Pontimicrobium sp. SW4: one gene and its partner. The protein of the gene in region 1 interacts with the protein of each later gene in a pairwise test. Links are inferred from orthologs where the notes say so. Each region holds a gene or a part of one and is shown in the gene's direction. Other genes may lie near its edges. The genes, in order: ABGB03_RS07795 and dnaE.

Region 1 (6,431 bases):
TTTCTAGAGCAAAACGGTATGAAAATTCCTGTTTTTGAAGCAAAAGCAATGAAATCTATAATATTATTCGATCAGGATAAAAACTTAATTGCAAAAGAAAATCAAGTAATTTCGGTTGATGGTGTAAATGGTGATGCAATTAAAGTAGGATCAATGGAGGAAGTTAATACAACAGGAAACTGGCCTAAAAACTTTTCAAACGAACAGTAAAATAGACATATTACAAAATAATGCATTGTCCATTCAAGTTAGCTTGAGTGGACTTTCTTTTTGTGTCTTGAATTTAAGCACACAATCAGTTGTTTTTTATAAGAAAATCTTATTTGATAAGAAACTCAATCCAAGTGATGTTCTTGATAAATTAACTCACCAATTTAATACTGAAGATAGTTTAAAAGAATCATTTAAATCTGTTACAGTTATTCATGAAAACGAATTATCGGCATTAGTACCAAAATCATTATTTAATGAAGAACATTTAGCTGACTATTTAAAGTTCAACTCTAAAATTCTACGTTCAGATTTTATAACTTATGATGAAATATCTACAAATGATAGTGTTAACGTATATGTTCCCTATGTAAACATTAACAATTATATATATGATTCCTTTGGTGAGTTTGAATTCAAGCACTTTTCTACAATTGTTTTAGAAACTCTTTTAAATCTTGAAAAAAATGCTCAAACTACTAAAATGTATATTCACATAGCGGATACTCATTTTGAAATTATTGTTATTAAAAAAGGTCAACTGCAATTATATAATACTTTTGATTATTCCACTAAAGAAGATTTTATTTATTACATCTTATTTACAGCAGAGCAATTAGAACTAAATCCTGAGAAAACTCCTCTTATTCTATTAGGCAATGTTACTAAAGAGAATGAACTATATAAAATAGCCTATACATATGTTCGAAATGTGTCAATTATAGAGCCTAAGACAACAATTACACCAGCAGAAGGTATTAGTAAAGCCTATTTATCAAATTTTGTAATCACAAATAGTTTTTAAATGCGTATAATATCTGGATTATATAAAGGACGGCGCATTACTGCTCCAAAAAAACTACCTGTAAGACCAACTACAGATATGGCAAAAGAAGCCTTATTTAATATTTTAAACAATCGTTTTTATTTTGATGACATCTCTGTATTAGATCTTTTTGCTGGTACTGGTAATATAAGTTATGAATTTGCATCTCGTGGTACTGAAGATATAACAAGTGTAGACAAAGATTTTGGTTGCACAAAATTCATTGCTCATACATCTGATGAATTCGATTTCGATATTCGAGTAATAAAAGCTGATGTTTTTAAATTCTTAGAAACAACCAAGCAAAAGCATACTGTTATTTTTGCTGATCCTCCTTACGATTTTAGCATAGATGCTTTTTCAAAAATTCCAGAACTTGTTTTTCAAAATCAATTATTAGTAGATGATGGTATCTTAATAATTGAGCATTCTAAACATACCAATCTGTCAAGTTTAGCAAGTTATTCCTATTCCAAAAACTATGGAGGCAATAGGTTTAGTTTTTTTGAACTGCCTAAGGCGGATTAAAAAAATACTATAAAAAACAAATCCCAAATAGAGTATATATTACTATATGGGATTGTTTAATTAAGCAAATCTATAAGCCGAATTCTGTACTCTAAAGAGTCCTTATCATTTATCTACATTTACTGTTACCAGTAAACTTTAGCTGTCTACCCTCCAACATCACGCGTGCAGCGCTCAAACATTGGTTTACATGACATTGCACCACATAGAGTTTACCTGATTTCACTACAGCATTACCTGTACATTCTTTCTGTTGCACTTTTCCTAGCCTCACGACTGGTGGCTGTTAGCCACTATGCTGCACTATGGTGTTCGGACTTTCCTCCCAAAGTATAAACCTTGAGCGATAAGGCGATCTACTTACCACAAAAGTACATAAATTGTTAATAACTCAACTTAAAATAGTGCTTACTAATTCTTAATTTTAAACTGAATTTTTAACTTTGCTATTCTAAGTTTTTTCAATGGAACACTTTGTAGTATCTGCACGTAAATACAGACCACAAACATTTAAAGATGTTGTTGGACAGCAAGCTATTACAAATACGTTATTAAATGCTATTGAAAACAACCATTTAGCACAAGCTTTATTATTTACAGGTCCTCGTGGTGTTGGTAAAACGACATGTGCACGTATTCTTGCTAAAATGATTAATAGTGAAGGTGAAGAAAAAGAGGATGAAGATTTTGCATTTAACATTTTTGAACTTGACGCAGCTTCTAATAACTCGGTAGATGATATTAGAAATTTAACCGATCAAGTTCGTATTCCACCACAAGTTGGTAAATACAAAGTGTATATTATAGATGAAGTGCATATGCTGTCGCAATCGGCATTTAATGCCTTTTTAAAAACGCTAGAAGAACCACCAAAGCATTGTATTTTTATTCTAGCAACTACAGAAAAACATAAGATTATTCCAACTATATTATCGCGTTGTCAAATATTTGATTTTAAACGGATTACAGTTAAAGATGCAAAAAACTACTTGAAGTACATTGCAGAGCAACAAGAAATCGATGCTGAGGATGATGCTTTGCACATTATTGCTCAAAAAGCCGATGGAGCTATGCGAGATGCGCTTTCAATTTTTGATCGTGTTGTTAGTTTCTCAGGCAAGCATTTAACAAGGCAGGCTGTAACCGAAAACTTAAATGTATTAGATTACGAAACCTATTTTAAAAGCACCGATTTAATTTTAGAGAATAATATTCCTGAATTACTATTACAATTCAATAATACTATATCTAAAGGTTTTGATGGGCATCATTTTATTGCAGGTTTAGCTTCACACTTTAGAGATCTTTTAGTTTGTAAAACACCTGAAACTATAGATTTACTTGAAGTTGGTGACCAAACAAAAGAAAAATACTTAAAGCAATCTAAAAAAACATCTCAAAGTTTCTTACTAAAAGGAATAGAGCTAGCTAACGATTGTGATCTTAAATATAAAACCAGTAGAAATCAACGTTTGCTGGTGGAATTATGCCTTATGCAACTTGCCTCTATCACTTATGATGGAGAAAAAAAAAATAGCAGTAGCCACTTTATAATTCCAGCATCCTACTTTAAAAGTAAAGGTATTACTCCAATTCCTATTAAAAGGCCAGTCAATACAGAAGCAGAAGCCAGTATAACGATATCTACTCAATCTATAGAGCAATCGGTTGTAAACGAACCACAACCTGAACCTATAAAAGCAGCGTCGGTTGAAAATGAAGTTGCTCAAAAACTAGCAATAAAGAGACCGAAAATAATTTTAAACAAGCAAACAAAAACTACCTCTGGTTTATCGCTTAGTAGTATAAAAAAGAAAAAAGAACATCTTATTCGGCAGATGGAAGTTGTTATTGATGAAGAAAACCTTCCAACAGATTCTTTTTCTGAAAGCAACATGCAAATAGCATGGGAAGAGTTTGTTGTTAATTTAGAAAAGAAAGGAAAATATAATTTAGCATCAATTTTGCGAATTGATACACCAAAACTATCCTCTGAGACTGTCATTAATATGGTGTTTCCGAATTCTACTAATAAAGTAGAAGTTGAAAGGCAACAGTATGATTTACTTGCCTATTTAAGAAAAAAACTTAATAATTTTTCAATAACACTGGATATTACTGTAAATGAAGAATTAGAAAAAAAGTATGCCTATACTCCTATTGAAAAATATGAGAAACTAAAAGAGAAAAATCCAAATATTGACTTATTACGTAAAACTTTTGACTTAGATATATAATGAAATACATTTTAGCTCTTTTTATGGTATCATTTGTGTTCTTTACAAGTTGTGATGGAAAAGACAGGGCAAAAAAAACCAGTAAAGAAATATTAGAGGATAGTAATTTGTCACCTTCTTTTTTTGAGCAGGTAAGTTACATTCCTGAGCAATATTCCGAAGAAATTGTTGATACCACCTTTAGTAATGGTTTTAAAATAAGTACCAAGTATTTTTCTGATATGAATAACAATGTTCTAAATGAATTTGAAATAGATACAATTCATTATAAACATTATTATAGAGAATTTATAACTGAGCTCACTGTAGAATTTCAAGAAAAGAAAATATTTAGTAAAACTATTGACAAATCTCTTTTTGAAAACAAAGATGATGCTCATTTTTGGGAGCAATCTATTATGCTAGGACTCTTTATTGATAAAGAGTTGACCGATAATGATAAGTTATTTACTGTAGCTTCTTTTTGCATACCTGAATCGGAAATTTGCAAAGATTTTCGCTTAGTTATAGCTAACAATGGTGACATGGAAATTATTGAATTAAAAACTGAAGAAGTACACTAATTATGTTAGGACTCAAACTACCCACTGATCCTCGTTGGGTAAACATCGTTGAAAAAAATATAGAAGAAATACTAACAGACCATGCCTTTTGTGAGCAAAAAGCAACGAGTACAGCCATTTCGCTAATTGTTAGTTTTCCTGAGTATACCGATTTAGTTCAAGAAATGATTGAACTTGTTAAAGAAGAGATGAGTCATTTTAAAATGGTCCATGATATTATTCTAGAACGTGGTTACAACTTGGGTAGAGATAGAAAAGATGATTACGTATTACAATTACTGAAATTCTTTCCCAAAGGAGGTAGTAGAACAACACAATTGGTACATCGCTTATTATATGCTGCTTTAATTGAAGCTAGAAGCTGCGAGCGTTTTAGATTATTATCAGAAGAACTGGAAGATAAAAAATTAGCAGGTTTTTATAAAAAACTCATGATTAGTGAAGCCAACCATTATACAATGTTTTTAGGTTATGCGCGACAATATGGAGATAGAAAAGAAGTAGATAAAAAATGGCAAGATTTATTGGAATATGAAGCCCAAATCATGAAAAACTTAGGAAATAAAGAAACTGTTCATGGTTAAATAGTTTTGCTAGGTATTGTTTCATAGTACAAACTCTTTATTATACCATCAGACAATCCAATTTTTGGCACATAAATGTGTTTTGCTCTACTCCATTTCATTGCCGATAAATATATTTGCATAGCTGGAATTATAACATCTGCCCTATCTTGGTTTAAATCTAATTCTGTAATACGTTCTTCATAAGAATAAGATTTTAGAGTATGGTAATAAGTACTTAAATAAAAATATGTAAGTGGTTTACCAATAGCTTTACCTGAGATTTTAAATATTTTGTTAATATTTCCTCCAGATCCAATCACATCTACTTTATCGTACTTTTCGGTATTTAATTTAATCCATGATTCTAATTCCAGCCAAGTTTCTCGTTTTACAATATCATTTAAAAGCCTTACAGTTCCAATTTTAAAAGATTTTGAGGTTACTTTTTCACCATTATGAATAATAGAAAATTCAGTACTTCCACCTCCAACATCAACATAGACATAATTTCTATCGTTATCTATATACTCATGTAAATCAGTTTCCGCTATTATAGCAGCTTCCTCTTCTCCATCTATTATATCAATTTGAATTTTAGAATGTTCAAATATTTCTTGTGCTATTTCAACGCCATTTGTAGCCTCACGCATTGCAGATGTCGCACATGCTTTATAACGTTCTACTTTATGAGATTTCATAAGCAGCTTAAATGCCATCATTGTATCTTTTAAGCGCCTTTTGTTTTCATTAGAAATAGTATTTTTTAAAAAAACTTCGGCTCCTAATCTAATTGGAACTCTAACTAGAGAACTCTTTTTAAAGCGAGTTGGTTTCCCTTCTTCCTCAATTATTATAGCAATTAATAGCCTAACAGCATTTGAACCAATATCTATAGCACCATACTTTTTAATTGATAGCATAAAATCTTTTTTAATAATATCGAGGAATCATTTAACGATTTTCAAAAATAAGCATTCTTATTACTTCAAAAAATTAATATTCAACTAAGTATTATAACACATATCACTGCATCTAATTCAAAATAATTATATTATATAGTCTTTTTCCTACTATTAATTACATTTTATCGGATAATTTATTCATTTTATAGAATTATACATATATTGTCATCGATAAAAAAATTGAACCAAATCTATTTTTTATCTCTATAAAAAGTAAAACCTACTACTATCTATTTTATATATAGCAAAAACCTATACATATAATTTAGAAATACATGGTTAATACTACCCAATAGCGATAAATAGAAAAAGGCAGCTTAATAGCTTATTATGAAAAGAAGTACTAAATCGAGTCACATTATTATTATCATATTGGGTTTTATTTTAATTCAAAGTATAGATATTAATGCGCAAGTACTAGATCCTTTTACTTCAAGATATACTGAATCAATACGAGGAGACATCACTATTATTGGTAATAATATGATGTCTAGGCATTCAATAAATGACTATAATGGTATTGATGGCAATCATGACTT
Region 2 (8,350 bases), 1.6 Mb from region 1 along the record:
ATAAATCTATTAATCCCTCTGGAGTTTCAACTAAAATAGTTTTTGTTTCTCTATTTACTTCTACGATAAACTCGTCATTCATTGGAATTAAAATCTCAATACCATCGCGATCTACTTCAAAAAGAGCTTGTGCTGTGGAATCATTTATAGCCTTAACAGTTCCAACTTCACCAAAGTTTTTATCAGTAATTTTAAATCCAATCACTTCGTGAAAGTAAAATTTATTTCCTTCTAATTTTGGTAAGAATTCTAACGGTAAATACAATTCACTTTTTAATAAGGCTTCAGCATCCGCTTCAGTATCGACTTCTTCAAATTTAATGCGTAATAATTCAGATTTATGAAGTTGCGAACTTTCAATAAAAAAAGGAATTAAGTTATTTCTTACTTGAACAAACATAGCATCCAAATGCTCATATAGTTCAGGTTGATCTGTATCTAGTTTAGCTAAAAGTTCTCCTTTAAAGCTGTATTTTTTAACAATCTTACCTAAATAAAAACAATCTTCTTTCTTCATATAATTAAATAAAAAACCCAGACACAAAGGTCTGGGTTTAAAAGTATAAAAAATAATTTTTTATTCTTCTTCGTTTGTAGCTTGTACTTCTTCAGCTGGAGCCTCTTCTGTTGCTTCTTCCACAACTGGAGCTGCCGCTGCAATTCGAGCTTCGTTTGCTGCTTTTTCAGCTTCAAAAGCTTTTGCTTTAGCTTCAGCGTCTACTTTAGCTAGGCCATCTTTTTTAGCTTCAACTTTAGCTGCCTTTTCATCTAACCAAGCTTGAAATTTCTTTTCAGCTTCTTCTTCTGTTAAAGCACCTTTACGTACACCACCTGCTAAATGATTTTTTAGCATTGCGCCTTTATAAGATAAAATTGCTCTTGCAGTGTCAGTAGGTTGTGCTCCATTTTGAAGCCATTTTACAGCACTATCAACATTTAAATCTATAATTGCTGGGTTTACATTTGGATTGTAACTTCCTATTTTTTCTAAGAATTTACCATCTCTTTTTGATCTTGCATCTGCTGCAACAATCCAGTAAAAAGGTTTTCCTTTTTTACCGTGTCTTTGTAGTCTTAATTTAACTGACATAAAAAATTAATTTGTGAGGTTCTCGACCTCGATTATTAATGAGAGCGCAAAGATACTATATTTTTCTAATTCACAATTATTTAGTTTACTTTTTTATTATACTTTTGATGGCTTATAATCGTTACTTAGTTATGAAAAAGTTAAATGCAGTCCTTATCGTTATTCTTACAATGTTAAGTTGTAGTGATGAAATTAGATTTAATTCACCTGCTATGCAAGCAAATAAGAATAATGAGTTGTGGCGTTCAGATTTTTTTGCAGCAGATATTGATAATGGAGGTTTTGTTATTGAGGGTAGAGACTCTGGAGAAACAGTTCAACTAATAACTACAAGCGATACTAGAGGAATATTTAGTCTTGGGTTAGATAGTGATAACGTTGCAATTTTTAAAGATTTTGATGGAACAGTTTATTCCACCAAGAATGCCCCAGACCCAAGTTTAGGGACATACCCAACAAGTGGTGAAATTATTGTTGAAGACATAGATAATGACGACCCAAAAAATTTATATGGGACGTTTTGGTTTTATGCTTATACAGCAGATGGATTAAAAGTAATTAACTTTAACAAAGGTGTATTCTACAAAGTGCCTTTAGCTGGTGGTTTGTTACAAATCAACTAGAATATAAAAACTTAAAAATAAATTAATAAAAGTATTTAATCCATAATTACTTTTTTGTTCAAAACTGTTTATAACTTCACTTTAAAAAAGCATTAATTCTACGTAATTTTATCATCTTACTTTTTCCTCTAAAAGGAAATAAAAAAGGAATTTATGTACTTAATTTTCGATACAGAAACAACAGGGTTACCAAAACGTTGGAATGCTCCAATTACCGATACTGATAATTGGCCAAGAGCTGTCCAAATTGCATGGCAACTGCATGATGCAATGGGAAACTGTATTGAACATCAAGATTATTTAATACAACCCAACGGATTTAATATTCCTTATGATGCCGAAAAAATACATGGTATTTCTACCGAATTGGCACAGGAGCAAGGGTTGCCATTAGCTGAGGTTTTAGAAAAATTCAACGAAGCACTTAATAAATCGAAATTTGTTGTCGGACAAAATGTTGGTTTTGATTTAAATATCATGGGTTGTGAGTTTTTTCGAGAAGATACTGCAACTAAATTGTTGGAACTTCCTGTCTTAGATACGTGTACGGAACATACTGCCGAATTATGTAAACTCCCAGGAGGTCGTGGTGGGAAATTTAAATTACCAACACTTACAGAGTTGCACGAATATTTATTTGGAGAAGCTTTTAACGAAGCGCATAATGCAACTGCCGATGTTGAGGCAACCACACGTTGTTTTTTAGAATTAATTAGAAGAAAACAGTACACTAAAGAACAACTGGATGTTCAGCCAGATTATTTTGAAAATTTTTCCATAGCTAATCCTAAGGAAATTCAACTTATTGGATTAAAGCATATCAATCTCCAGAAAGCATCTGCTAAAATTCATGAACAATTACAGGAGACACAAGAGATTGAAAACATTGAAAGCTCTGTTGATGTTTCAGAATTAGAAAATGCCAACTTTGTGCATCTTCATAATCACTCGCAGTTTTCGGTATTACAGTCCACTATTAGTATTAAAGATTTGGTTGCTTCTACAGCTAAACATAACATGAATGCTGTAGCATTAACAGATCATGCTAACATGATGGGAGCATTTCATTTTGTAAAAGAAGTGAAAAACCATAATAGAATTATCAAGGAGCAAAACGAAGAAGCTCTTGAAAAAGGAGAAGCTCCAGTTGGTGAAGAAATAAAACCAATTATTGGTTGTGAATTTTTTGTCTGTGAAGACCATTTAAACAAGTCACACAAAGATTATGGTTACCAAATTGTGCTGTTAGCCAAAAATAAAAACGGCTATCAAAATTTGGTGAAAATGGCATCCATTGCCTACACAGATGGCTTTTATTATGTGCCAAGAATTGACAAAAAAGTAGTAGAACAATACAAAGATGACATTATAGTTCTTTCAGGAAATCTCTATGGAGAAGTGTCGAGTAAGATTCTTAATGTTGGTGAAAAGCAAGCTGAGGAAGCCTTGGTTTGGTGGAAAGACCAGTTTAAAGATGATTTCTATCTTGAGATTATGCAACACAATCAAGAGGATGAAAGACGTGTTAATCAAGTATTAAAAGAGTTCGCAAATAAGCATGATGTAAAGTTGGTCGCAACAAATAACAATTATTATTGTGAGCAAGATGATGCTAATGCACATGACATTTTATTGTGTGTAAAAGATGGTGAAAAGCAAGGGACTCCAATAGGAAGAGGTCGAGGCTATCGTTATGGCTTACCAAATCAAGAATACTTTTTTAAGTCTTCTGAAGAAATGAAAGCGTTGTTTAAAGATACTCCTGAAGCTATTGTCAATATTCAAGAAGTCGTGGACAAAGTGGAAGCTTTTGAACTAGCTAGAGATGTATTACTGCCAGAATTTGGTATTCCTGATGAATTTAAGGATGAGCAAGATTTAGAAGATGGAGGCAAACGAGGAGAGAATGCTTATTTAAGACATATTACTTACGAGGGTGCTAAAAAACGTTACGGAGAAATCACAAAAGAAATAGAAGAACGACTAGATTTTGAGCTCGCAACTATTGAAAATACAGGGTATCCAGGATATTTCTTAATTGTTGAAGACTTTATTCGAGAAGCGAGAAATATGGATGTATCTGTTGGTCCAGGACGTGGTTCAGCAGCAGGCTCTGTAGTGGCTTATTGTTTATGGATTACCAATATTGACCCTTTAAAGTACGATTTACTTTTTGAGCGTTTCTTAAATCCAGATCGTGTAAGTATGCCTGATATTGATATCGATTTTGATGATGAAGGTCGTGGACGTGTTATGGATTATGTCATAGATAAATATGGAGCTAATCAAGTAGCGCAAATTATTACTTATGGAACTATGGCTGCAAAGTCCTCCATTCGTGATACAGCTAGAGTATTGGATTTACCATTATTTGATGCTGATAGAATAGCGAAACTCATTCCTACCATGTCTAAACTTGGGAAGATTTTTGGTGCAGACGAAAAGAAACTTAAAGGGATGTTTCGTGCTGAAGATTTAGAAAAAGTTAATCAGCTATTAAATATAGCAGATGGTGAGGATCTTGAGGCCGAAACGGTAAATCTTGCAAGAATTTTAGAAGGCTCTGTAAGAAATACAGGAATTCACGCTTGTGGCGTTATTATAACACCAAGTGATATTACAAACTATGTTCCAGTGGCAACAGCCAAAGATTCGGATTTGTATGTCACACAATTTGACAACTCGGTTGTGGAAGATGCTGGATTGTTGAAGATGGATTTCCTTGGTTTAAAGACCTTAACCCTTATAAAGGATACCGTAAAAATTGTAAAAGCCAAACATAATGTAGATTTAGATCCTGACAATTTCCCAATTGATGATGAAAAGACGTATGAGTTGTTCCAAAGAGGAGAAACCGTAGGGATTTTCCAATACGAATCTCCAGGGATGCAAAAACACATGAAGGATTTAAAACCTACCGTTTTTGATGACCTTATTGCAATGAACGCCTTGTATCGTCCTGGGCCGATGGAATACATTCCAAGTTTTATTGCACGTAAACACGGCGATGAAGAGATAGAATATGACCTTCCGGAAATGGAGGAATACCTTAAGGAAACCTATGGTATTACAGTCTATCAGGAGCAGGTAATGTTATTGTCGCAGAAGTTGGCAGATTTCACCAAAGGTGAAGCAGATGTATTGCGTAAAGCCATGGGGAAAAAGCAGAAAGCGGTTCTTGATAAAATGAAACCTAAGTTTATAGAGCAAGCTGCTGCAAAAGGAATGGACAAGGAGAAACTCGAAAAAATCTGGAAAGATTGGGAAGCTTTTGCAAGTTATGCCTTCAACAAATCGCACTCAACATGTTATGCTTGGATAGCCTATCAAACTGCTTATTTGAAAGCGCATTATCCAGCCGAATATATGGCTGCTGTGTTATCAAATAACATGAACGATATCAAGCAAGTGACTTTTTTCATGGAAGAATGCAAGCGCATGAAATTAAACGTGCTTGGTCCAGATGTGAACGAATCCTATTATAAGTTCTCAGTAAACCAAGATAATGCAGTTCGTTTTGGTATGGGAGCGATTAAAGGTGTTGGTCATGGAGCTGTAAAAACCATTGTAGAAAACCGGAAAAAAGATGGGCCATATAAATCCATTTTTGATTTAGCAAAACGCATTGATTTGCGTGCAGCTAATAAAAAAGCATTTGAAAATCTTGCTAATGCTGGTGGTTTTGATTGCTTTAAAGAAACACATCGTGCACAATATTTTATTGATGAAGGAGATGGTATAACATTTCTAGAAAAAACAATTAAATACGCAAATAAATATCAAGAAAACGAAAATTCAGCTCAAGTAAGTTTGTTTGGAGAATCTAGTGATGTTCAAATTCCGGAACCTGAAGTGCCTCCTTGTGAAGAATGGGGAACTATGGAAAAACTGGCACGTGAAAAAGAAGTAGTTGGTATTTATATTTCTGGACATCCATTAGACGATTTCAAAATTGAAATGACCACATTCTGTAATGCTGAAGTGTCTTTATTTAAAGACCTTGAAAATTATGTAAATAGAGAGTTGACTTTTGGTGGCGTAGTGACAGATGTGCAACATCGTGTAAGTAAGCAAGGAAAAGGCTGGGCGTTATTTACTATCGAAGATTATGTGGAATCTTATGAGTTTAGAATTTTTGGAGAAGAATATTTAAAATTCAGACACTTTTTAATGGTTAGTAATTTTGTGTATGTGAGAGCTTATATTAAAGAAGGATGGGTAAATAGAGACACAGGAAAGAAAGGTGAACCAAGAATTCAATATAATAGTTTCCAATTATTGCATGATGTAATGGATAGTTATGCAAAGAAACTATCTATTCAATTTGATATTAAAGACATTCAAGAAGATCGTATAAAAAGCATTAAAGACTTGTTAAGAATGCACGAAGGGAATCATCATTTAAATTTTGTGATTTACGATAATAAAGAGCAAATTAAATTACAAATGCCTAGTAGAAAACAAAAAGTAAAAATATCGCAAGAATTACTTGAGGAATTAGAGAGTCAACAAGTGTTTTATAAGTTGAATTAAGAATCTTTACTATCCAAAAAATCACTTAACTTACCTAACTTGTCATCCCAAAATTGCTCATAAAATTTAATCCATTTATTTACTTCTTCTAACGGCTTTGCATTGGCATTACAAAAACGTTCGCGACCTAGTGCATTAATATGTACTAAGCCTGCATCTTCCAAAGTTTTAATGTGTTTCGTTACACCTTGTCTTGTAATTTCAAACTGGTTAGAAATTTGAGTAATTGACAATGCTGAAGTAGCAATCACTAAGGCGTGAAAAATATCACGCCTTGTTGGGTCTGCGATTGCTTTAAATAGTTTTGTAATATTATCTTGCATCAACTTTTTCTTTTAAAAATTCTGTTAATTCATTGATGCAATTATCCCAGCCTCCACTAAAACTTTCAAATATTGCTATTGCTGTATCTCCTTGATAGTTTGAAATACCTGAATGTTCAAGATATAGTTTCGTGCCATTTTTGGTGGATTCAAGCTCCCATTTTACAGTAGTCTCTGTTTTAGTGTCACCAACTATCCACGTATAAATTAATATGTAAGGATTTGCATTTTTCACTTCTCCGCTAATCACCGTACAGCCTTTTTCGTTTGGTGGAGAAGTAAAGGTGTATTTGTAGCCTTCTTCAGCTTTAAAATCTGCTGGTATAAACCACGTTGAAATTTCTTCAGCTTTACTTATGGCATTCCATACAGCATCAATAGAATGATTTAATAGTACTTCCTTTTTAATAATGTCTTTCATAATTATTCGTTTTATTTATACGCAACTAATTGGTTGCTAAATTAAAACATATATATTTAATACGCAACTATTTAGTTGCGTATAATTTTTTTGTTATTTTAATTATTATAGTGTCAATCAATTTCCAAATAAACAAAACAAATAGTGTAGTTGTAAGCTTTGGCAAAATTTTTGACTAATTTTGCATATAAATTAGTAGTAATACACAATTAAATTAAAATATTATGGCATTAGAAATAACAGATGCAACGTTTGAAGAAACGGTTTTAAAAAGCGACAAGCCAGTAATGGTAGATTTTTGGGCTGCTTGGTGTGGACCATGTAGAATGGTTGGACCTATCATTGACCAAATAAGTGAAGAATATGCAGACAAGGCTGTTGTTGGAAAAGTAGATGTAGATGCAAATCAAGAATTTGCAGCGAAATATGGTGTTAGAAATATACCAACAGTTTTAGTATTTAAAGATGGAGAAGTTGTAGGAAGACAAGTTGGTGTAGCTCCAAAAAATGCTTACACAGAAGCAATAGACTCATTGTTATAAATTAATTTAACAAATAAGCTTATAGAAAAGGTTTGGCAATGCGCTAAACCTTTTCTATTTTTAGTACCTCTTACTTTTATAGTTGTATTATGAAGCAAATATGTTTAGGGCTTTTAGCCCTTTTTTTGGTAGCATGTAGTAATAATGATAAAGTTACCGAATCTGCTTTATTAGCTAAAGGTATATCGTTGGATTTAGCAGAATTTAGAGTAGAACAGCTTTCAAATATCGAGTATCATTTAACCTTTGATATTCCAGAATCGTTAGATGCACCTGTAGTTTCCAATTTAAAACTGGAAACTACCATTCAAAATTTAGAACAACCACTTATTTTAGATTTCAACGCAGACAAGTCCTTACTTTTAAGCGTTAATGCCAATGGAAACGATATTGATATTAAGCATGAAAATGAGCATTTAATAATTGATGCTACTTACTTAATAGAAGGTGAAAACATCATTGAAGTTGCTTTTAATGCTGGCGAATTATCTCTGAACAGAAATAAGGAATATTTATATACTTTACTTGTGCCAGATAGAGCAAGTACATTGTTTCCATGTTTTGACCAACCAGATTTAAAAGCAGTTTACCATTTAAATATTGCAGCACCTAAAGACTGGAACGTATTATGTGGTGCACTATTGAAAGATACTATTGAAGAAGAAAATAAAACAAAGCACATATATATTCCTACCGATAAAATGAGCACCTATTTATTCTCGTTCGTTGCAGGTGCTTTCGAGACGACTCAAAAAACTATAGATGATTTTAAAATGAATCTGTTATATCGAGAAACCGATTCGGCAAAAGTTACTGCA

The links.
Region 2: the proteins of ABGB03_RS07795 (region 1) and dnaE interact in binary tests that used the Escherichia coli proteins (3 or more experiments, as listed by UniProt). The link is inferred for Pontimicrobium sp. SW4 from one-to-one orthologs.

What each region holds. Positions count from the first base shown.
Region 1 is NZ_CP157199.1:1,662,379-1,668,809, forward strand. Bases 1,433-4,414 are described here. They hold ABGB03_RS07795 (DNA polymerase III subunit gamma/tau), read left to right. Parts: upstream 1,433-2,028; coding sequence 2,029-3,801; downstream 3,802-4,414. Other genes in these bases: ABGB03_RS07785 (RsmD family RNA methyltransferase), read left to right, coding at 1,433-1,564; ABGB03_RS07800 (DUF4738 domain-containing protein), read left to right, coding at 3,801-4,364; ABGB03_RS07805 (tRNA-(ms[2]io[6]A)-hydroxylase), read left to right, coding at 4,367-4,414. Outside these bases: ABGB03_RS07775 (hypothetical protein), read left to right, coding at 1-210; ABGB03_RS07780 (DUF3822 family protein), read left to right, coding at 236-1,015; more of ABGB03_RS07785, read left to right, coding at 1,016-1,432; more of ABGB03_RS07805, read left to right, coding at 4,415-4,948; ABGB03_RS07810 (exopolyphosphatase), read right to left, coding at 4,945-5,850; ABGB03_RS07815 (gliding motility-associated C-terminal domain-containing protein), read left to right, coding at 6,223-6,431. UniProt on the Escherichia coli protein: Part of the beta sliding clamp loading complex, which hydrolyzes ATP to load the beta clamp onto primed DNA to form the DNA replication pre-initiation complex.
Region 2 is NZ_CP157199.1:95,524-103,873, forward strand. The notes cover bases 1,546-6,446. They hold dnaE (DNA polymerase III subunit alpha), read left to right. Parts: upstream 1,546-1,866; coding sequence 1,867-6,246; downstream 6,247-6,446. Other genes in these bases: ABGB03_RS00515 (DUF6252 family protein), read left to right, coding at 1,546-1,713; ABGB03_RS00525 (metalloregulator ArsR/SmtB family transcription factor), read right to left, coding at 6,243-6,446. Outside these bases: ABGB03_RS00500 (DUF2383 domain-containing protein), read left to right, coding at 1-4; ribosome maturation factor RimM, read right to left, coding at 1-517; ABGB03_RS00510 (30S ribosomal protein S16), read right to left, coding at 578-1,090; more of ABGB03_RS00515, read left to right, coding at 1,222-1,545; more of ABGB03_RS00525, read right to left, coding at 6,447-6,569; ABGB03_RS00530 (SRPBCC domain-containing protein), read right to left, coding at 6,559-6,990; trxA (thioredoxin), read left to right, coding at 7,215-7,532; ABGB03_RS00540 (M1 family aminopeptidase), read left to right, coding at 7,622-8,350. UniProt on the Escherichia coli protein: DNA polymerase III is a complex, multichain enzyme responsible for most of the replicative synthesis in bacteria. This DNA polymerase also exhibits 3' to 5' exonuclease activity. The alpha chain is the DNA polymerase catalytic subunit.